Regions from separate parts of the Sanguibacter antarcticus genome, predicted to be linked through region 1. Evidence: riboswitches for the same ligand, from Rfam matches in the RefSeq annotation. Region 1 holds a riboswitch; each other region holds the start of a gene.

Region 1 (4,928 bases):
CCGCGCGGAGCTCGTGAATGTCGCAGGCACCGGGCATCGCCTGTGGGCGCCGGCCGGGAAAGCGTTCGAACAGCTGCTCGCGGATGCAGCCAAGGATGGGGTCTCGATCGGGATCACCGATTCCTACCGCTCCTACGATGCGCAGGTCGACGTCGCAGAACGCAAGGGCCTGTACTCCCAGGGTGGCCTTGCGGCCACCCCGGGAACGAGTCCTCACGGCTGGGGCATCGCCCTTGATCTCGACATGAGCTCCCAGGCCCAGGCGTGGATGCGGTCCAACGCCGGACGCTACGGCTTCGTGGAGGACACTCCCCGTGAGCCGTGGCACTGGGTCTACCGCAAGTAGCCGAGTGACCTCACTCCTGGGACCAGGATCGTCCACCGTCTCCGGTGCGGTAGACCGTGCTGTCGAACGCGGCGAGGTATGACTCCTCTCCGACCGCCGTGAAGGCTTCTGGTGTTCCTTGCGGCACACCGGTGACAACCCACTGCTCACCGTTCAGCTTCCATAGCTTGCCGGTCGCGTCCACACCTGCGAGAGATGCTGTGAGCTGCTCCGACCTCCCGGGTACATGGGCGACCAGGACAAGCCGCTCTGTCGGCTGGAACTCGTGAGGCGCGAAGCTCTGCCCGCCGTCCGTACTCACGAAAAGGCCGGTCTCCGTCGTCGCGACGAGTCGGTCCGGGTCGTTCGGATCGACATCGACATCTCGAGCGTTGATGCTCGGTCCGCTCGCCCAGGTCACACCTGCGTCGTTGCTGATCTTGAGCAGACCGTCGGAGGAGTCCAAGCCGTAGAGCCGCTCCCCTGCTCCCGTGAGGTCGTGGAAGTCGCTGTGTCCGCGCAGGGAGACCTCCTCCCACCCGGCTCCAGCGTCAGTGCTGCGCAGCAGACCCAGATTTGCCGGCGCGACCTCCCCGGGAGCTGGGTGGCCGCTGGCGTAGAACGTGTCAGGCCCTGTGACCACGAAGCCCATCATGTCGCTTCGGCTCTCGCCGACGGGCTGCGGGACCGAACCATCGAGCTGGAAGAGTCCCTGGTGTGTTGCGACATATACCTTGTCGTCACCAGGGTTGAGACCGATGCCGTGGATGTGTTCGAACGTGGGCGACGCCGCGTCGGACGCGTCCTCGGCCGGGTCGTCGGTAGCTGGCGATGTGGCACACCCTGCGAGGGCGAGAACGACGGTGAGCGCCAGCACAGAGGCTGGTCGTGCGATGGGACGGGGGCGCATTGAAAGTCCTTAGGAAGGGAGAAGCAGGGCGTGGCGAGACAGCGTGATTCGCTGTCCCGCCACAGGAAGGTGAACTGAGTCAGAAGCTGTCGAGCATGCCCTGCATCGTTGCGATCTCAGTCGTCTGAGCGTCGATGATCGTCTGGGCGAGCACCAGAGCATCAGCGTTCTCGCCCGAGTCCAGCTCCTCCTGCGCCATCCCCACTGCGCCTTCGTGGTGGCTGGTCATCAGCTCGAGGAACCGTCGGTCGAACTCGGTTCCGGTCAGGGCACCGAGCTCGGCCATGACCGCTTCCTGGTCCAGTCCTTCCATCTCCATGTCGCCGTGGTCCATGCCTTCCATGCCGTCATCAGGCGAGGTCTCCTCACCCCAGCTCTCCAGCCAGGACGTCATGGTGTCGATCTCGGGCCCCTGGGCAGCGGAGATCTCCGTTGCGAGGTCCTTGACCTCCTCGCTCTCGGCGTTCGTCGCCGCAAGGTCAGCCATCTCGACTGCGCCTTCGTGGTGGACGATCATCATCTGTGCGAACTCGGTGTCGGCGCCGTTGTGCGCGACCTCAGCGGCCTCCTGAGATGTTTCCTGCGCCGCGGGTGTCGACTCCGCCTCGGGCGCAGCATCGCCGCACGCGGCAAGAGCTGTGGCCAGGGTCAGCGAGGCGGCGAAGGCAGCGATGCGTGTCTTGGTGTTCATGGTGGGCTCCATCGTCTAGCCCGTCCCTCGATACGAGGGACAGGATCTGGGTGTGGTTGCTCAGGTTCACCGCGGGGACGGCAAACCGGAGGGCTCCTACACGCGCAGGACGCACAGAGAGTGCGCCGGGATGGGTCGGTTGCCTCGACGGCGATGAGTCAGTGCCGCCACCAGCACGGCCGGGACGTCGTCGTGCACACGTCGCAGTCCGCTCCTGCCCAGGATCCACCGAGAGACGACCGGTACCAAGATTGCTGCTGCGACCAGAGCGCAGCACACCACGAGAACGTGGTGGAGCGAGCTGTCAGCCGCTGGGTGGTCCAAGGGAAGGAGCAGGATCTCTGACGCCGCGGGCGTCGTCCACGTCTCGTCCAGCAGGCCTGACGCGACCGACATCGGTGCCTCGAGCTCCATGTGCCCGCCGTGCCCGTCCTCAGACGCGCTGTTCAGCACGACCCCGAGGAGCACCACCAGGAGCAGGACGACGACAGCGCCGACGCGCTGGATGCTGCTCACCCGAGCGCGCACATGTCCCCCCAATCACCGGAAAGCCCCAACTGTGGACAGGCTAACAAGAGTTCCTGAGACCTCGATGAGCCCATCGTTGCTGGTCCCTTCGTCGGGGTGAGCGCTTCACCCCCACGAGCCGTGATCATCCCGTGACATACCACGGGTACGTCCTGTACTTTCGAGAGGCTCCACAGCGGCAAGATGCCAGTGAAGCGCTCAAGCGGCACGTCGAGCCCTGCCACCGCCTGAGGTTGCCGACGAATTCGTTGGCAGGGACGGGGGACCCAGAAGTGGGCGCGCAGCTCTGCGCCCTTGGGGTGAAGCCGCATGACCCGAGAGGTCATCGGCCGGGCGTTCTCCTACCCGAACCCGACAGCTAACCTCGCAGACGTCATGGAGAGAATATGAACTCGACGGTGAACTCTGCCCGCCATCGCGCGGCCAGGCGCCCTATCACGCCCCTGACGACGTTGCTCCTCAGTACCTGCGAGAACGCAACCACAATGCGTCGCCGGACAGTGGTCGCAGCCGCCTCCTCGGGACTCTTCGTCTCGATGTTCATCGGAGCGCCTGCCTCGGCAGCACCCGCCACCGCTTCCTCGCCGAGCACCGTGGACGTCGATGCACTGACAGCCCAGGCCCGCCAACAGCTGGATGTCGCGCCCGCAGTCACCGTAGCCACCGACGCGTCGTGGACCGTCGAGCACACTGCCGTCACCGTCACACCCGCGCCCGAGCCCGAACCCGAGCCGGTCCAGTCTGCCCCCGCCGCTTCGCGGACCGCCGAGCGTGCGCCCACCGCGACAGTGACGAGCGAAGCCGCCGCCCCGACGGAAGCTGCCGCTGAGGTTTCGATCCCTGCCGCGGCCTCCGGAAGCGCCATCATCGAAGCGGCCAGCCGCTACGTCGGCGTCCCGTATGTCTGGGGAGGAACTACCCCCACCGGATTCGACTGCTCCGGCTTCACCTCGTACGTCTACGCCCAGGTCGGCATCACCATCCCCCGCACCTCCGGCGAGCAGCAAGCAGCCGGCACCGTCGTCTCGCGAGACCAGGCGCAGCCCGGAGACCTCATCTTCTCCCCCGGCCACATCGGGATCTACGCGGGCGGCAACACGATGATCGACGCGCCCAAGCCGGGGAAGACCATCCAGTTCCGCGAGATCTGGCAGTCGAACCCCACCTTCGTCCGCATGACCTGATAGACGGTGTTGGGTCCTTGCCAGTCACGATCCTTCGCGCGACCGTGACTGGCAAGGAGACTGTGCTCATCGCTGCTCCAGACAGACGATCGCGTCTGCCGACGATCAAGATTGACTCGGTGTCAGCGGAGACGAGCCGCACGGGCAGGCGATGGTCAGTACCAACACTGCCGCGATCATGGCGAAGATGAAGGCCAGGTGGGGACCGACAAGCGACCAGTCCACGAAGAATCAGATCGCGCTAGGGATGACCGCGGGCACGAAGTAGCTGGAGACCTCGTCCACCAGGCGCTGGATCGGGGGCTTTGGATCCTTGCGCCTCGCGGACCGGCTTGTAGCTATGCGTGTGGTGGCCTTGTTCGGCGGGCCCGGTTCACTCGCGGGCGTTCTAGCGTCCGTGACATGCAGGCGACCGCGGACGATGGTCACGCCGTAGGCGAGCTCGAAGTCACCGATCGCCTCTTGCATGAGCTCGACTGTCGTCGTCTGGTGCGCGTGGTCGTCCTGGTCGTCCTTGAAGGTCGGCACGCCGACCCGGGAGGTGCAGTCTCCCGTCTCTTGCCGGTCGTACTCCATCCGCACCGGGATCCCGCGGGGCACCTGGATGACGTCGGGGCTGTAGTCGCCCAGAACCTTGACCGCCTGCCCCCATCGACGGTGCGTATCTGTTCCAGGTCCTCGGTGGGATGGGGTTCACCTGGTACGGCGGCCTGGTCGGTGGCGTGCTGTCTGCACTGGTCGACGTCCACCGTCACCGCTGACCCTGTTTCGGCCACATCGCACCGCCCGACCCTCGTCCCGGCGGCGTCGGACGCCTGACGTAGCAGCTAGTGCCGCAGGAAGATCTTCAGCGATTCTTCGTCACTTCTGCATCTGCCCGCACGGGTGGGCCCTGCAACCTCGAGAGGTCAGCAGCGGGACGTCGAGAGCTTGGTCAGTCGTCCACAACACGCACAATGAGAGATCTGGGTGAGAACGATGAACAAGCAGGATCACAATCACGGTGGGAAGTCCCACCTCCTGGGAATGCTGGGCATCGCCGCAGCGGTGCTGATCGTCCTGCTCGCCGCTGGGCGCTCCTTCAGTGAAGCACTTACTCTGGCCGCCGTGCTCGCCTGCCCGTTGATGATGGTCGGAATGATGTTCATGATGCGCAGGGGGCATGATCACTCCGACCACGAGGTCACGAAAGCACCGACCTCGCCGTCGGCGAGCAGCTTCACGCACCAGAACCACTGAGGCGCCCTCAGTTCGATCGACGCCGAGACCAGCCGGGTGCTGCCCACGATC
Region 2 (4,928 bases), 2.8 Mb from region 1:
CTTCGACTCAGCGTTGGTCCCCGTCCCGTGGGCGGAGGCCGCGTTCCACGTCGAGCCGATCTCGAGGCGCGGCGTCGCAGCGTCGATGTTCATGTAGGTGGTCATCCCGATGATGCGTCCGGGGCCACCGGTCTGCTGATCGCGCAGGCGTGCGGTGAACGGGAGCATCGAGCCGGACGCCTGGGCCGACAGCCGCTGGTCGATCTCCGCGCCCATCTGCTCCGGCGTGGGCACGGAGGTGTACCAGAGGCGCCAGAGCTCACCGTCGCGGGCCGCCTCGACGAGACCGTCATGGTGCTCGGCTGCGAGCGGCTCGAGAACGACGAGCCGACCTCTCAGCGTCACCGGCCCGATGCCGACCGACGTCTGAGCGCTCATCCGTCGATAACTGGTCGGAACACGATGACAGCCAGAGTCTCCACGGACCCATTCTATCCATGCACCAGAGCCCCGACGCCTCCCGTGCTGCGTCTCCCTGGCCCCCACCTCTGCTCCCAACTCCGGTCCCAACCCCCCCCCGGTCCTAGCCCCGGTCCCGACCCTGGTCCCGACCCCGGTCCCGACCCCGGTCCCAGCCGTTGAGTTCGACACTGCGAGTCGAGACCGTCGGTCGGATTTGCCGAACTCGACTACACGTACCGACCTCACCGGAGGCCCGCTGACCAGCAGGCGGGGGGAGCTGGGGAGAGGAGCGCCGGGCCGAGTCGGGGGAGAGGGGAGGGCCAACCGAGCCGGGAGGGGGAGGCGTGGGAGGGGAGGGCCGGGCTGCCCGGCCCGGCCCGGCGCGGCCCGGCGCGGCCCGGCCCGGCGCGTCAGTGGAGGAGCTTGAGGCCGACGACGCAGCCCACGATGCCCAGCACGAGGAGGATCTTCACGAGCGAGACGGTCTCGGTGCCGGTGAGCATCGCGTACGTGACGGTGAGCGCAGCACCGATACCGACCCAGACGGCGTACGACGTGCCGACCGGCAGCTCACGCATCGCGTAGGCGAGGCCTCCCATGCTCGCGACGAGCGCGACACCGAACACGACCGACGGTCCGAGGCGGCTGAAGCCGTCGGACCTTCCGAGCGCGGTGGCCCACACGGCCTCGAGAACTCCGGACACGACAAGAACGATCCAGGACATGACTGCCTCCAAGGCGCCGTCTTGTCGCACACCGGGTACGGCACCGCTCGTCCGGGAGCCCGCAGGGCTCTGCCGCCAGGGTCTCACGCCGACGTGCCGGTCGCTCTGCGAGACTGGTTCGATGAATCCTTGGACCACCCGCACGTCGACCGTCGTCTACGAGAACCCGTGGATCCGGGTCCGCGAGGATGCCGTCGACCGGCCCGACGGCACCCCGGGGATCTACGGCGTGGTCGAGATTCGCAACCCCTCGGTCTTCGTCGTGCCGCTCACGGAGGACGACGAGGTCGTCCTCGTGGAGGTGGCCCGGTACGCGACCAGCACCCTGTCCTTGGAGGTGCCCGCGGGCGGCTCGGACGGCGAGGACCTGCTGCTCGCCGCCCAGCGCGAGCTCCGCGAGGAGACGGGCCTGGCCGCGTCGTCGTGGGAACGGCTCGGCACGATGTTCGCGCTCAACGGCGTCTGCGACGCGATCGAGCACGTCTACCTCGCTCGGGGCCTGCACACCGCCGAGGAGGCCGCCGAGCAGGCTGCCGAGGGCATCACGGGCACCCGGACGCTCCCGTGGTCCGAGGTCATGGGGCTCGTGCGGGACGGGACCATCACGGACGGCGAGACGGTCGCGGCCCTCATGTATGCGGCGATCGCCCTGGGTCGCGTCGGATGATGCCGTCGCCCGGCCCCACCCGCCTCACGACGCTCGACGACGCCGCGACGTTCGCAGACCTCATGGTGCGCAACCGGGAGTTCCTCGCGCCGTGGGAGCCCGCCCGGCCGGACACGTACTTCACCGAGCAGGGTCAGCGGGCCGTCGTCGAGGCCGTGCTGGAGCAGCACGCCCAGGGGACCTGCATGCCGCTGACGATCCTCGACGGTGCGGGGGAGGTTGTCGGCCGGATCACGCTCAGCGGCATCGTCCGCGGCGCGTTCCAGTCGTGCAGCGTGGGCTACTGGGTGAGCGCGCACGCGAACGGGCACGGCCTGGCGACGGCCGCGGTGGGCGACGCGGTGCGGGTCGCGTTCGACGTCCTCGGGCTGCACCGCGTGCAGGGCGAGACGCTCCTGCACAACGCTGCGTCGCAGCGTGTGCTGCAGCGCAACGGCTTCGTCCGCATCGGCACAGCACCCGACTATCTCCAGATCGCGGGGCGCTGGCAGGACCACGCGATCTATCAGGTCGTCCGACCCGCAGCCAGCGCGACGCACTGAGATCGGCACCGTTCCACCCGGACTTCACCCGCCCCTGGGGAAGATCACCCGTAACCTCCCCGTGACATACCCAAGGTAGGCGACATATGTTCGGAGTGCTTCACACGGCGACCGCCACGTGGAGCGCTCGAGCGGACGTCTAGCCCTGCCACCGCTCGAGGTCTCGACGATCTTCTTGGCAGGGATGGGGGACCCAGATCTGGGCGCTGCACGCAGCGCCCTCGGGGTGAAGCCGCTCGGACTCGTCCGAACGGCCGGGCGCAGTTCTCCAGCCCGAACCCGACAGCTAACCTCGTAGGCGTCATGGAGAGACATGACTGTTCGACCCCGCCCGGCCCAGCACCGCTCAGACCGACGAGCACGCACGCCCCTGACCGATCTCGCGACGAGCGCGAGCACCAGCGCCAGCATCATCGGCCGACGCACAGCACTCTTCGCCGCGTCGTCGGGCCTTCTCGTCTCTCTCATGGGCGCTGCCCCCGCGAGCGCCTCGACAGCACCGTCCGCCTCGACCACCGTCGACCTCGACGCGCTGACGACGCAGGCCCGCGCCGCCCTCGAGACGGCACCCGCTGTGACGAGCACGGCGGACGCGACCTGGTCCGTCGAGCTGACGACCATCACCGTGACGCCGGCGCCCGAGCCGGTCCCGGAGCCCGTCGTGGAGCCGGAGCCTGTGCGTGCGACGACGTCGCGCTCGGCGGAGCGCTCGGCAGTCACGTCGACCGTCGTCACGGAGGCGGCTCCCGTGATCGAGGCTGCTCCTGTCGCGGTGCCTGCGTCGGCGAGCGGCAGCGCGATCATCGACGCGGCCAGCCGCTACGTCGGCGTCCCGTACGTCTCGGGCGGCAGCACGCCGTCGGGCTTCGACTGCTCCGGGTTCACGTCGTACGTCTTCGCTCAGGTCGGCATCTCGTTGCCCCGGACCTCGTCCGCGCAGGCCGGCGTGGGCACGATCGTCTCCCGCGCCGACGCTCAGCCCGGCGACCTCATCTACTCCCCCGGCCACATCGCGATCTACGCCGGCGGCAACACCCAGATCGACTCACCCCGCCCGGGCAAGACGATCCAGTTCCGCGACATCTGGCAGGCCGACCCCGTCTTCATCCGCGTCGGCTGACACCGCCTGCGGTCGGGGCCCTCGCCGGGTCGCGTCGGTTTCCCAGAGCGTGCCGCGACCCGGTCCGAGCGCGTCCCGAGGCTTCTCGAGACGCGCTCGACCAGGTTGTGGCATCGGTCACGGTCTGGGAACGAACGGTGTCTCGTGAGATCGATCGCCTAGGATCTAGGTCATGAGCAGTCGGGGCACAAGCGTGCTAGGCACGCCTTCGCGCGCGTCCCGCGCGACGCACGGCTTCGTCGCGGCTGCCTTCTCGACGTTCGTCGCGCTCCTCTCGCACGTCCTCGCCGGCGGCACGGTGCCAGGCATCCTCGGCATCGCGGTCCCCCTCCTGCTCGCGACCTCGGCCTGCGTCGCCCTCGCGGGGCTGCGCCGCTCGTGGCTGCGCCTCACAGGGTCGGTGGCGCTGAGCCAGATCCTCTTCCACACGCTCTTCGTCCTCGGGACGACCGGGACGGCCCAGGTCGTCGGCGACGGAGGGCTGCACGCCGGTCACGACGCACAGTCAGCGCTCGTCGTCCTCAGCTCGACGACCGGGTCGATGGCCCATGCCGGGCACAGCGCCGGGTGGATGTGGCTCGCCCACGCGCTCGCGGGCGTCGTGACGATCGTCGTCCTGCAGCGGGGCGAAGCCGTCCTGTCGCGTCTCACGCGTCTGTCCAGCCGTGTCGCTGCGTTCCTCTTGCCGCCGGTCGTCCGGGTCGCCGCTCTGCCGGCGCACCCGCGCACCGCGCTGGCGAGCGCCGCGGGGACCTGGGTGCCGGTCGCCCTGCCGGTGATGTCCTCCGGTGTGGTCCGTCGCGGCCCACCCGTCCTGTCGTTGGTCTGAGTCCCACACAGCACCCGCCGTCGTGGCGCGACACCGTCGTGCCCCGGACCGGTCGTGCTGTCCTGACGTGTCTGCGCACAGCGCCACAGACCTCCGGCTGAAGAGCACCGACAGGTGAACGACCGGACGCCCACCCTCCCCTGACGGAGCACCGGGCGGTCTGGGCGGTCGTCGACGGCTGCTCGCTGTCGCTGCGCCGTGCGCGGACCTTCCACCGAAGGTCGTACCCGACATGACTGTTCATCCACCTCGCGCTGCCCTGCGCACGGCCGGGACCGGAGCGCTCCTCGCGTTCCTCGTCACGGTCGGCGCACCGTCAGCCAGCGCGCACGACGAGCTGCTCGACAGCTCCCCTGGTGAGGGGGAGCATCTCGACGTCGCCCCGACGTACGTGACGTTGACGTTCTCGGACGACATCCTCACCATCGGCCCCGCGGTGATCGTCACCGACGACAGCGGTGCCACCTGGACCGACGGTGACCCCACGATCGAGGACGCCGACCTCGTCGTGCCGCTGGCAGACGACATCCCGGACGGGTCGTACGAGGTGCGCTGGCGCGTCGTGTCGGCCGACGGTCACCCGATCTCCGGCGTCGTCCCCTTCACCGTCGGCGACGCCCAGGCCGCTGGCACGACCGGCACG
Region 3 (4,928 bases), 900 kb from region 1:
CGGCCGACTCCCACCGGTCAGCCACCCATCTCCCGTGGGCATCGCGCTCGACGGTGACGATGCCGGTGTTCGTCAGGTTCTGCTTCATGATGAACCCCACATCGAGGTTGCTCACGCGCGCAGCGCACCACACCCGGATGATCGCGCCGTGGCTGACGATCGCTGCGTGCCGGGACCCGGCACCGACGAGCTCCTCGACCACGGCGTCGAAGCGATCGAGGGTGGTCGCCTGGGTCTCCCCGCCGGGGAGCACGTGGTCCGCGTCTCCGCGGCCCCAGGCCGCCAAGAGGCCGAGATACTGACCGACAGCCTCCTCGTCCGCGCGCATCTCGAGAGCTCCGGCAGAGACCTCGCGCAGCCCGTCTCGGACGTCGAGCTCGATCCCCCGTTCCTGAGCGAGCGCCGCCGCCGTCATCTGCGCGCGCAGCTGTGACGAGGCGACGACCCGGTCGAACGGCACGTCGCCCAGCGCGCGGGCCAACGCGACGGCCTGCTGCGCGCCGACGTCGTCGAGCGGAGGGCCGGGCACGCTCGTGTCGATCGCGCCGGTGACGTTGGAGGCGGTCCGGCCGTGACGGACGAGGTGCAGCTTCATGTGGCGCTCCGGGTGGTCGTGAGGGGCGGGACCCTCGTGATGGCGTCGGCGATGATCGACGGGACGTCTGCATCGATGTCGATCACGATCCCCCGTTCGTCGGGGTCCAGCGCCTCGAGGGTGCTCAGCTGTGAGTCGAGCAGCTCCGGCGGCATGAAGTGGTCGCTGCGCCCCTCGAGCCTCGCGGTGAGCACCGCCTTGGTCCCGTCGAGGTGCACGAACACGGTTCCAGGGGCCTCCGCGACGATCGCGTCGCGGTAGACACGGCGCAGCGCCGAGCACGCGACGACGACACCTCCGCTGGCGTCGGCGAGCACCTGGCCGACGACAGCGAGCCAGGGCCACCGGTCCTCGTCCGTGAGCGGCGTCCCGGCAGCCATCTTCTCGATGTTGGCGATCGGGTGGAGACCGTCCGCATCGACGAACGGAACTCCGAGGGCGTTGGCGACGAGCGCGCCGATGGTCGACTTTCCCGAGCCCGAGACACCCATGACGACGACCATGGGCCTGCTCGGGTTCTGCGTGTCGGCTGAAGAGGACATCAGGTTCTGGACCCCGTTTCGGTCACGGATCGTGGTGGCACCGTCCGCATGACGGTCGTCGACCAAGTATGCCCTGACCACCGATGCGCACCCGGCCTGGGACGGACCTGACGATCGTCGGTCCGGGGGGGCGTCCTTGCTGGTTCTTGGCTCCCCCTCTGCGTACCGGGCCGCTGCAGCAGACAGGGGCACAGCGGCCGCTTGGCACACTTTTCTTGCGTACGACACTCACTCGGAGGATCGCCTCGGCGACCGCGCCGCAGCTCCTCACGTCTGACGTTCGACGGCCGATAGGTGGCTCATGAGAATGTCGGCCATCACCCAGGCACCGCGATGACGCGCGCGACCCTCCCCGTCGCCGGCGAGCAGATCGAGGTGTCGACGTCGGAGGAGCGGTCCTACACCACATGGGTCGACCAGTCGGACGGCCACGTCATGCGGGTCTTCGCTCCCCACGACCTCCTCGTGATCGACCTGCCCGGCCCTGGGTCGACAGTCGTGGTGCGCTGGCACAGCCCGCGCGGCCGCCACCACGTCGACACGGTGTTCATCGAGCGGCGCGGAGACGGCGGGCTGCAGTGGATCCTCGAGGTCGAGGGCAGGCTGCGCCTCACCCAAGACCGGCAGTACGTCCGAGGCGCCGGTGGCGAGCAGGTCACCCTGAAGCGCGTCGACCCGGAGCCCGAGGAAGGCGCGGAGCCGCTCCGCGAGCCGGCCGAGCTCACGACCGGGTTCGTGGTCGACCTCAGCGAGCGTGGTGTCCGGGCACGCTTCGAGGCCCTCGACCTCGTTCCTGAGGACGTCGTCACCATGACGCTCGCGCTCGACGAGACGAGCACGAGCATCACCGGGACCGTCCTGAGGGTCTTCCCTGCAGCGCGCGGGGTCCAGCCCGAGGTGGTCGTCGTGTTCGAGACCGACGACGCGACGGCGACGATGCTCCGCCGTTACGTCTTGCAGTCCCAGATGAGAGCCCGCCAGTTCGCCGTGCGCTGATGCCCTGGTCCAGTCAGCCGGCCGCGCCCGTGATGTAGACCATCCAGGACACGCCGAACCTGTCGCGGCACATCCCGAACAGGTCCCCCCACGGGGACGGCCCGAGGGGGTGCGCGACGACACCGCCGACGGAGAGCTTCTCCCACCAGCCCGTCAGCCCTGCGACATCGTCACCGCTGAGGGAGATCGCGACATTCCCGCCGGGTGTGCGATCCATCGCGCTCGGGGTGTCGGCCGCCATGAGGACGAAGCCGTCGGGCGCCTCGAGCTGGGCATGCATGACCTTCGCGCCCTCGACAGGGTCGTCGGCCTGACCGAGGTCGGCGAACGTGCTCACCGTGAGCTCCCCTCCGAAGACCGCTCGGTAGAACTCCATGGCTTCTCGCGCCGTGTCACGAAAGCCGAGGTAGGGATTGAGTCGTGAGGTCATCGCAGGCCCGCCTTTGTGCCATGGTCGCGCAGGATGCAGACGTCGGAGATTCCGACCACCGCCCGAACACCCCACGCTAACAGTGACGCACGTCACATAACAGGCTGACCGCTCACGCCGCGACGCCGGCGACACCGTCGCCAGACAGACCTCGCCGCGCCTTCACCCTGCGCCGCCAGAGCACTCCCTGCCGCCCGAACTGGCAGAAATGTCTATGACCTCCGTCACTATTCGCCGCGCCGACCCCGCACCGAGACTCGACCGGCACCCACCAGGCTCGAGAAGATCGCCCCGTGACCTGCGCGTGGGCCGCGGCTGCACATGCCCGCCCGAGACCCGTCACGGCGGCCCGAAGCCCCGCCGGCAACACTGGCCGTGATCTCCCCGTGACATTCCACCGGTATGTCATGTACCTTCGAGTTGCTCCACACGGCAACCGCCCACGGAGCGCTCGAGCAGAACGTCTAGCCCTGCCACTGCTCGAGGCGATCTAGAGACCATGGCAGGGACGGGGGACCCAGAAGTGGGCGCTGCTCGCAGCGTCCTTGGGGTGAAGCCGCGCGGATCACGGTCCGACGGCCGGGTGTTCTTCTCCTACCCGAACCCGACAGCTAACCTCGCAGGCGTCTTTGGAGAGAATATGACCGTTCGTACCTCGGGAGCGCGCCACCGCGCAGCGCGCCGCAGCATCACCCCGCTCGCCTCGCTGTCCACCGGCGCGACGGGCAACGCCGCCGCCCTCGGGCGTCGCACCGCCATCGTCGCCGCGTCGTCCGGGCTCCTCGTCTCGCTCATGGGCGCGTCGCCCGCCGCAGCCGCTCCTGTCACGACAGACGCAGCGCTCAGCACCTTCGACGTCGACACCCTGACCGCTCAGGCGAACGCAGCACTCGTCACTGCACCAGCAGTGACCGTCGCAGCCGACGCTTCCTGGACCATCGAGCAGACGTCCATCACGGTCACGCCGGCCCCGGAACCCGAGCCGGAGCCGGAGCCCGAGCCCGAGCCCGTCCGCGTCGAAGCAACGACCACGCGATCCGCTGAGCGCACCGCAGTCGCCGACACGACCACGGCCGTGGCCGAGACGACCGCCGAGGTCGCTGAGACCCCAGTGGCACTCACCGCCGCGATCCCTGCATCGGCGAACGGCAGCGCGATCATCGATGCAGCCAGCCGCTACGTCGGCGTCCCGTACGTCTACGGGGGCAGCACACCCTCAGGCTTCGACTGCTCCGGGTTCACGTCCTACGTCTTCGCTCAGGTCGGCATCTCGCTGCCCCGCACCGCCGCTGCCCAGGCCGCTGCAGGAACAGTCGTCTCCCGTGCCGACGCTCAGCCCGGCGACCTCATCTACTCCCCCGGCCACATCGCGATCTACGCCGGCGGCAACACCCAGATCGACGCGCCCCGCCCGGGCAAGACGATCCAGTTCCGCGACATCTGGCAGTCCAACCCCACCTTCATCCGCATCTCCTGATGACGCACGGCTGACGCCGCCCGACAGCAACGCTGCACCACAGAAGGCCCGGTCCGCTCCAGCGGACCGGGCCTTCTGCGTCTGGGCGGCACGCGCGTGCCGCCCCGTCACAGCTGCCGTGGGAGCCGCTCAGGCGCGGATGTCGAACATCTTCAACCGCGCACGGTCCCGGGACGTCGACGACGCCTGGAGCGCGAGCAGCTCGGCATAGATCCCGCCGGTACGCGCCAGCTCGTCCGGCGGGCCGATCTCGTCGACCCTCCCGTTCTTGAGCGTGACGATGCGGTCGACCGAGGAGATCGTCGAGAGGCGGTGGGCGATGATGATCGTCGTCCGGTCGGCCATGAGGCGCTCTAGCCCCTCCTGGACGAGACGCTCGGACTTCGAGTCGAGCGAGCTCGTCGCCTCGTCGAGCACCAGGACAGGAGCCCCTTTGAGGATCGCGCGAGCGACGGCGATCCGCTGCTTCTGACCACCCGAGAGCTTGATGCCGCGCTCACCGATCTGTGTGTCGTAGCCGTCGGGGAAGCGCGTGACGAACGTGTGCGCGTTCGCCGAGCGGGCAGCAGCCTCGACCTCGCCGTCCGATGCACCAGGGTTCGCGTACGCGATGTTCTCGCGGATCGTGCCGGAGAAGAGCGCTGGGTCCTGGAACACGACACCGATGTCTGCGCGCAGGGCCTCGAGCGAGGTGCTCGAGATGTCGGTCCCGCCCACCCGGATCGTCCCGGAGTCCGGGCCGTAGAGCCGCAGCAGCAGGCTCACGAGGGTGGTCTTGCCACCGCCGCTCTCGCCGACGACCGCGATCCGCTCCCCTGGTGCGATGGAGAACGTCACGTCCTTGAGGACGTCCTCGGTGCCCTCATAAGAGAACGTCACGCCGTCGAG
Region 4 (4,928 bases), 140 kb from region 1:
CGGTACCTCGACCTGCTCGCGGGGTACTCGGCCCTGAACTTCGGTCACCGGCACCCTGCGCTCGTGGCTGCCGCCCATGATCAGCTCGATCGTGTCACCCTGACGTCACGAGCGTTCACCCACGACCTTCTCGACCCGTTCGCGGAGGCCTTGTGCGGCCTGGTGGGTCCGTCGGTCGCCGGAGGCGCTGCCGAGTCGATGATGGTGCCGATGAACACGGGCGCCGAGGCTGTCGAGACGGCGATCAAGGCGGCCCGCAAGTGGGGCGCATCTCGCGGTATCACCAGCCCGACCATCATCGTCGCGGAGAACAACTTCCACGGTCGCACCACGACGCTCGTCTCGTTCTCGACCGATGACGACGCTCGGGCCGGCTACGGTCCGTTCACCCCGGGCTTCCGCGTGGTCCCCTTCGGCGACGCGGCTGCTGTCGAGGCCGCGATCGACTCCTCGACCGTCGCCGTCCTCATGGAACCTATCCAGGGCGAGGCAGGCGTGATCGTTCCCGCGCCCGGCTTCTGGCCCTCCCTCCGCGCCCTGTGCGACGACGCCGGGATCCTTCTCATCGCGGACGAGGTCCAGTCAGGCCTCGGCCGGACGGGGACCACGCTCGCGTGCGACCTGTGGAACGTGCGCCCGGACCTCGTGGTGCTGGGCAAGGCGCTCGGCGGCGGCATCGTGCCGGTGAGCGCGGTGGTCGGTCGCTCGGACGTCCTCGGGGTCTTCACACCGGGAACGCACGGCTCCACGTTCGGCGGCAACCCGCTCGCGTGCGCGGTCGGGCTCGCGGTCGTGGACCTCCTGAGCACGGGAGACCTCCAGGAGCGAGCGAGCACTCTCGGCGACCACCTCCAGGCGCGGCTCGACGACCTCGTGACCGAGGAGCTGCTCGTGGACGTGCGCGGCGCCGGCCTGTGGGCAGGCATCGACGTCGACCCTGCCTGGGGCACAGGCAAGCAGGTGTGCCTCGCGCTGCTGCGACGAGGCGTGCTCGCCAAGGACACGCACGGATCGACCCTGCGGCTGGCGCCGCCGCTGACGATCTCTGTCGAGGACCTCGACCACGGCCTCGACCAGCTCCGCGACGTGCTCGCCGAGGACGGCTAGAGCGACGCGCTGTCAGCAGGTCGTGGGGCGTCGCAGTGCTTGTTGACGACCATGACCGGGCACTCGGAGTGGTGGAGGACCGCCTGGCTCGTCGAGCCGAGGAGGAGCCCTGCGAAGCCGCCACGCCCACGCGAACCGACGACGAGGAGGTCGCTGGCGGTGGAGAACTCGGTGAGGAGCTCTGCGCCGGTGCCGTCGAGCACGATGCGCTTGATCTTCAGGCCCGCGTGCTCCGCCTCGGCGGCATCGACGATGTCGTTGAGGCCCCTCGTGACGTCCTCGAGGACCTGCTCGTGGTCGATCGACGCCGGGAGCCATGCGAGCAGCCCCGACCCTGAACCGACGGGTACGCCGGCGACGGCGACGAGCTCGGCCTCCCACAGGATCGCCTGCTCGATCGCACGGTCCAGCGCTCCGTGAGCGGAGGGCGACCCGTCGACCCCGACGATGATCCGGTGCAGCGGCGCGACGGCGTCCTCGTCAGGCGCTGCTTCTTCGGAGCGGAGCGGCACCACGACCGTCGGGCAGTGGGCGTGGGCGGGGAGCGCTGAGGAGACCGTTCCGAGGAGCCGCTCGGCGAACCCACCGCGCCCACGCGTGCCGACGACAGCCAAGGAGAAGTCCTTCGACATCTCGATGAGCACCCCGGCCGCGTCACCTGTCGTGAGGTGCGCTGTGACGGTCACGCCCGAGAGCTCCGCGCGGGCGACAGCCTCGTCGAGGACGACGCGGGCCCCTGCCTGGATCGAGGAGTCGTCGAGCGCTGCGTAGCCGCCGTCGAGCGACGCTGCCGCGAACGAGGGCAAGGAGTAGGAGCAGACGACAGTCAGCGGCTGGCCGGACCGTCTCGAGAGGGCGGTCGCCCAGTCGAGTGCGTGCAGGCTCGATGCTGAACCGTCGATACCGACGAGGATTGCTTCGGTGCGGCTCATGAGGAGACTCCCTTGACGTGATGGTCCAAGACGTTACTCGTCAACGACTTTACGCTCCCATGACGCGAAACCCGCATCCACCATGCACCGGGTTGACGGTCGACCAGGACAGATCCGGACATGACGAAGCCCGGACCGCAGATGCGGTCCGGGCTTCGTCAACAGGAGAGATATCAGCCGATACGGATGAACACCGGGTCGGACTGCCAGATCGAGCGGAACTGGATGCTTCCACCGGGCTTGGGAGCATCGATCTGGGTGTTGCCACCGGCGTAGATCGTGATGTGCCCAGGAGACCAGATGAGGTCACCGGCCTGCGCCTGGTCGCGGGAGATGATCGTCCCCGCGTAGTGCTGTGCGGCTGCCGTGCGCGGGAGGGAGATCCCTGCCTGCGCGAAGACGTACGCGGTGAAGCCGGAGCAGTCGAAGCCGTCAGGGGTCGATCCACCCAGGACGTACGGGACACCGACGTAGCGGCTCGCGATGTCGATGATCGAGCTGCCGGCAGCCGATGCGGGAACCGCATAGGCCGCTGCCGTCTCTGTCGTGGCGCTCGCGGTGGTCGTGGTGTCCTCGGTGAGCGACGTCCGCTCGGCGCTGCGCGTGGCAGCAACGGTGCGCTCGACCTCCGGGGCAGCCTCGGGCTTCGGCGTGACCGAGACCGCGGTCTGCTCGACCGTCCAGGTCGCGTCGGCGGCGACCGTGACGGCAGGAGCCGTGTTCAGTGCCGCACGCGCCTGCGTGGTGAGCGCAGAGACGTCGACGGAGTTGAGTGCCGGGCTGCTGGATGCAGGAGCAGCCATGGCCGCACCAGCGCCCATGAACGAGACGAGGAGACCCGAGGACGCAGCGACGACGGCCGTGCGACGGCCCATGACGGCGGCGTTGCCGGTCGCGGAGCTGACGAGCGTGGTCAGTGGGCTGATGGGACGCCGAGCCTGCCTGTGGCGGGCACGAGTGGTGCTAGTGGTCACGTTTATCTCCAATGACGCCTGCGAGGTCAGCTGTCGGGTTCGGGTAGGAGAACACCCGGCCGAATGAACTTTTCATACGACTTCACCCCGAGGACACTGCGACCAGTGCCCAGTTATGGGTCCCCCGTCCCTGCCAGCGGGTCGTGGGCTAGCTCGAGCGATGGCAGGGTTCGGCGTTTCGCTCTTGCACTTCGATAGTTTGTTATGCCTACGAAGCAACATGACGGTACCTCAGAGACCATCGGTATGTCACCCACTCCAGGCCTCAAGTTTTGCCGGTGTGACTTATGCCACAACAAAGATGTGTCGTGATACTTCGTCCGGAAGGTCCAGAACGATCTCCGCCCCCTCCGACGTCACCGAGATCCCCGCGCCGTCGGGCTGACGCTCGATCCGCACCACCTCTCCGGGCTTGATCCCGGCGGACGCCAGCCGAGCGAGAAGCTCGGTGTCCGTCTGGAGCGGCTCGCCGAGCCGTGCGACCGTCGCCGGGAACGCCCCCGCCTCGAGCACCCCACCGTTCGCGTAGCGCGCGGACACGAGAGCGGTCAGAGAGACGACGCCGTCGAGGAAGGTCACTGCTTCCGACGACTCCCCCAGCTCCATGAGGCCCGGGATGGGGTTGCCGTACGGAGAGAAGTGCGGGTGGTCGAGAAGGTCGACGAGCCGGCGCTCCACGCGATCGCTCATGACGTGCTCCCAGCGGCAGGCCTCGTCGTGGACGAACTCCCAGTCGAGCCCGATGACGTCGGTGAGCAGCCGCTCGGCGAGCCGGTGCTTGCGCATGACGCGCATCGCCTTGCCGTAGCCGAGCTCGGTGAGCTCGAGGTGCCGGTCGCCGCTGACGACCACCAGCCCGTCCCGCTCCATGCGGGCGACGGTCTGCGACACGGTCGGTCCCGAGTGTCCCAGCCGCTCGGCGATCCTGGCGCGAAGCGGGACGATCCCCTCTTCTGCGAGCTCGTAGATCGTCCGCAGGTACATCTCGGTGGTGTCGATCAGGTCGCTCACGCGTTCCTCCTGTAGATCAGATGGCGTTGGAAGGCCCCGAACCGCGCCGATCGGCGATTTCACTCGTCTCCGACAGACACCCTATCCCGGGGCTCGAACGCCACCACGCCGGACGATCGGGCGCGCGTAAGGTGTGGCGCGTGACTGACACAGCGCCCACGATCCCTCCCGTATTCCTCCCGCGCGACGGCCGGTTCGGCAGCGGCCCGGGCAAGGTGCGCGACGCCCAGCTCGCCGCTCTCGCAGCGACGGGTCACACCTTCTTGGGCACGTCCCACCGCCAGGCCCCCGTCAAGGGGCTCGTCAGCCGCGTGCGCACCGGCCTGGCCGAGCTGTTCGACGTCCCGGACGGGTACGAGGTCGTCCTCGGCAACGGCGGGTCGACCGCCTTCTGGGACGCCGCGACGTTCAGCCTCGTGCGGGAGCGTGCAGCGCACGGCGTCTTCGGGGAGTTCGGCGGAAAGTTCGCGGCGTCGACGACGGGCGCCCCCTTCCTCTCGACCTCGATCATCACGTCGGGCGAGCCGGGGACCGTCGCCCTCCCCGAGACCGCTGAAGGCGTCGACGTCTACGCCTGGCCGCACAACGAGACCTCGACCGGTGCGATGGCCCCGGTCCGCCGGGTGCCCGGCTCGGCCGAGCAGGGGGCCCTGACCGTGGTCGACGCGACGTCGGCTGCCGGCGGGCTGCCGGTCGACGTCTCCGAGACGGACGTCTACTACTTCGCGCCGCAGAAGTCGTTCGCGTCGGACGGCGGGCTGTGGCTGGCCGTCGTCTCACCCGCTGCTCTCGAGCGGATCGCCGAGATCGACGCGAGCGACCGGTGGATCCCCGACTTCTTGTCGCTCCAGACGGCCGTGACGAACTCTCGCGCGAACCAGACCCTCAACACGCCCGCGGTGGC

Evidence for each region. Region 1 has a riboswitch for cyclic di-AMP ahead of ATL42_RS01175 (C40 family peptidase). Riboswitches for the same ligand answer to the same signal wherever they lie in the genome.
Region 2: linked by a shared signal. The riboswitch ahead of ATL42_RS14035 (C40 family peptidase) and the one ahead of ATL42_RS01175 (C40 family peptidase) in region 1 are both predicted to bind cyclic di-AMP.
Region 3: linked by a shared signal. The riboswitch ahead of ATL42_RS05235 (C40 family peptidase) and the one ahead of ATL42_RS01175 (C40 family peptidase) in region 1 are both predicted to bind cyclic di-AMP.
Region 4: linked by a shared signal. The riboswitch ahead of ATL42_RS00555 (C40 family peptidase) and the one ahead of ATL42_RS01175 (C40 family peptidase) in region 1 are both predicted to bind cyclic di-AMP.

What each region holds. Positions count from the first base shown of each region.
Region 1 is NZ_PDJG01000001.1:258,142-263,069, reverse strand. Features, by position in the region: gene ATL42_RS01195 (M15 family metallopeptidase) at 1-346, shown strand, start outside; gene ATL42_RS01190 (F510_1955 family glycosylhydrolase) at 357-1,235, opposite strand; gene ATL42_RS01185 (DUF305 domain-containing protein) at 1,315-1,926, opposite strand; gene ATL42_RS01180 (hypothetical protein) at 2,023-2,442, opposite strand; cyclic di-AMP (ydaO/yuaA leader) riboswitch at 2,682-2,842, shown strand; gene ATL42_RS16610 (hypothetical protein) at 2,828-2,998, opposite strand; gene ATL42_RS01175 (C40 family peptidase) at 2,991-3,638, shown strand; gene ATL42_RS01170 (hypothetical protein) at 3,870-4,238, opposite strand; gene ATL42_RS01165 (DUF2933 domain-containing protein) at 4,617-4,877, shown strand.
Region 2 is NZ_PDJG01000001.1:3,070,522-3,075,449, reverse strand. Features, by position in the region: gene ATL42_RS14055 (GNAT family N-acetyltransferase) at 1-378, opposite strand, end outside; gene ATL42_RS14050 (DMT family transporter) at 813-1,127, opposite strand; guanidine-III (ykkC-III) riboswitch at 1,138-1,200, opposite strand; gene ATL42_RS14045 (NUDIX domain-containing protein) at 1,249-1,794, shown strand; gene ATL42_RS14040 (GNAT family N-acetyltransferase) at 1,794-2,336, shown strand; cyclic di-AMP (ydaO/yuaA leader) riboswitch at 2,491-2,652, shown strand; gene ATL42_RS14035 (C40 family peptidase) at 2,650-3,456, shown strand; gene ATL42_RS14030 (hypothetical protein) at 3,629-4,285, shown strand; gene ATL42_RS14025 (copper resistance CopC family protein) at 4,518-4,928, shown strand, end outside.
Region 3 is NZ_PDJG01000001.1:1,155,459-1,160,386, forward strand. Features, by position in the region: gene ATL42_RS05215 (histidine phosphatase family protein) at 1-595, opposite strand, end outside; gene ATL42_RS05220 (gluconokinase) at 592-1,137, opposite strand; gene ATL42_RS05225 (PilZ domain-containing protein) at 1,471-2,133, shown strand; gene ATL42_RS05230 (VOC family protein) at 2,147-2,563, opposite strand; cyclic di-AMP (ydaO/yuaA leader) riboswitch at 3,031-3,205, shown strand; gene ATL42_RS05235 (C40 family peptidase) at 3,204-4,040, shown strand; gene ATL42_RS05240 (ABC transporter ATP-binding protein) at 4,170-4,928, opposite strand, start outside.
Region 4 is NZ_PDJG01000001.1:116,666-121,593, reverse strand. Features, by position in the region: gene rocD (ornithine--oxo-acid transaminase) at 1-1,107, shown strand, start outside; gene ATL42_RS00560 (universal stress protein) at 1,104-2,039, opposite strand; gene ATL42_RS00555 (C40 family peptidase) at 2,213-3,013, opposite strand; cyclic di-AMP (ydaO/yuaA leader) riboswitch at 3,014-3,199, opposite strand; gene ATL42_RS00550 (iron-dependent transcriptional repressor DtxR) at 3,299-4,024, opposite strand; gene serC (phosphoserine transaminase) at 4,165-4,928, shown strand, end outside.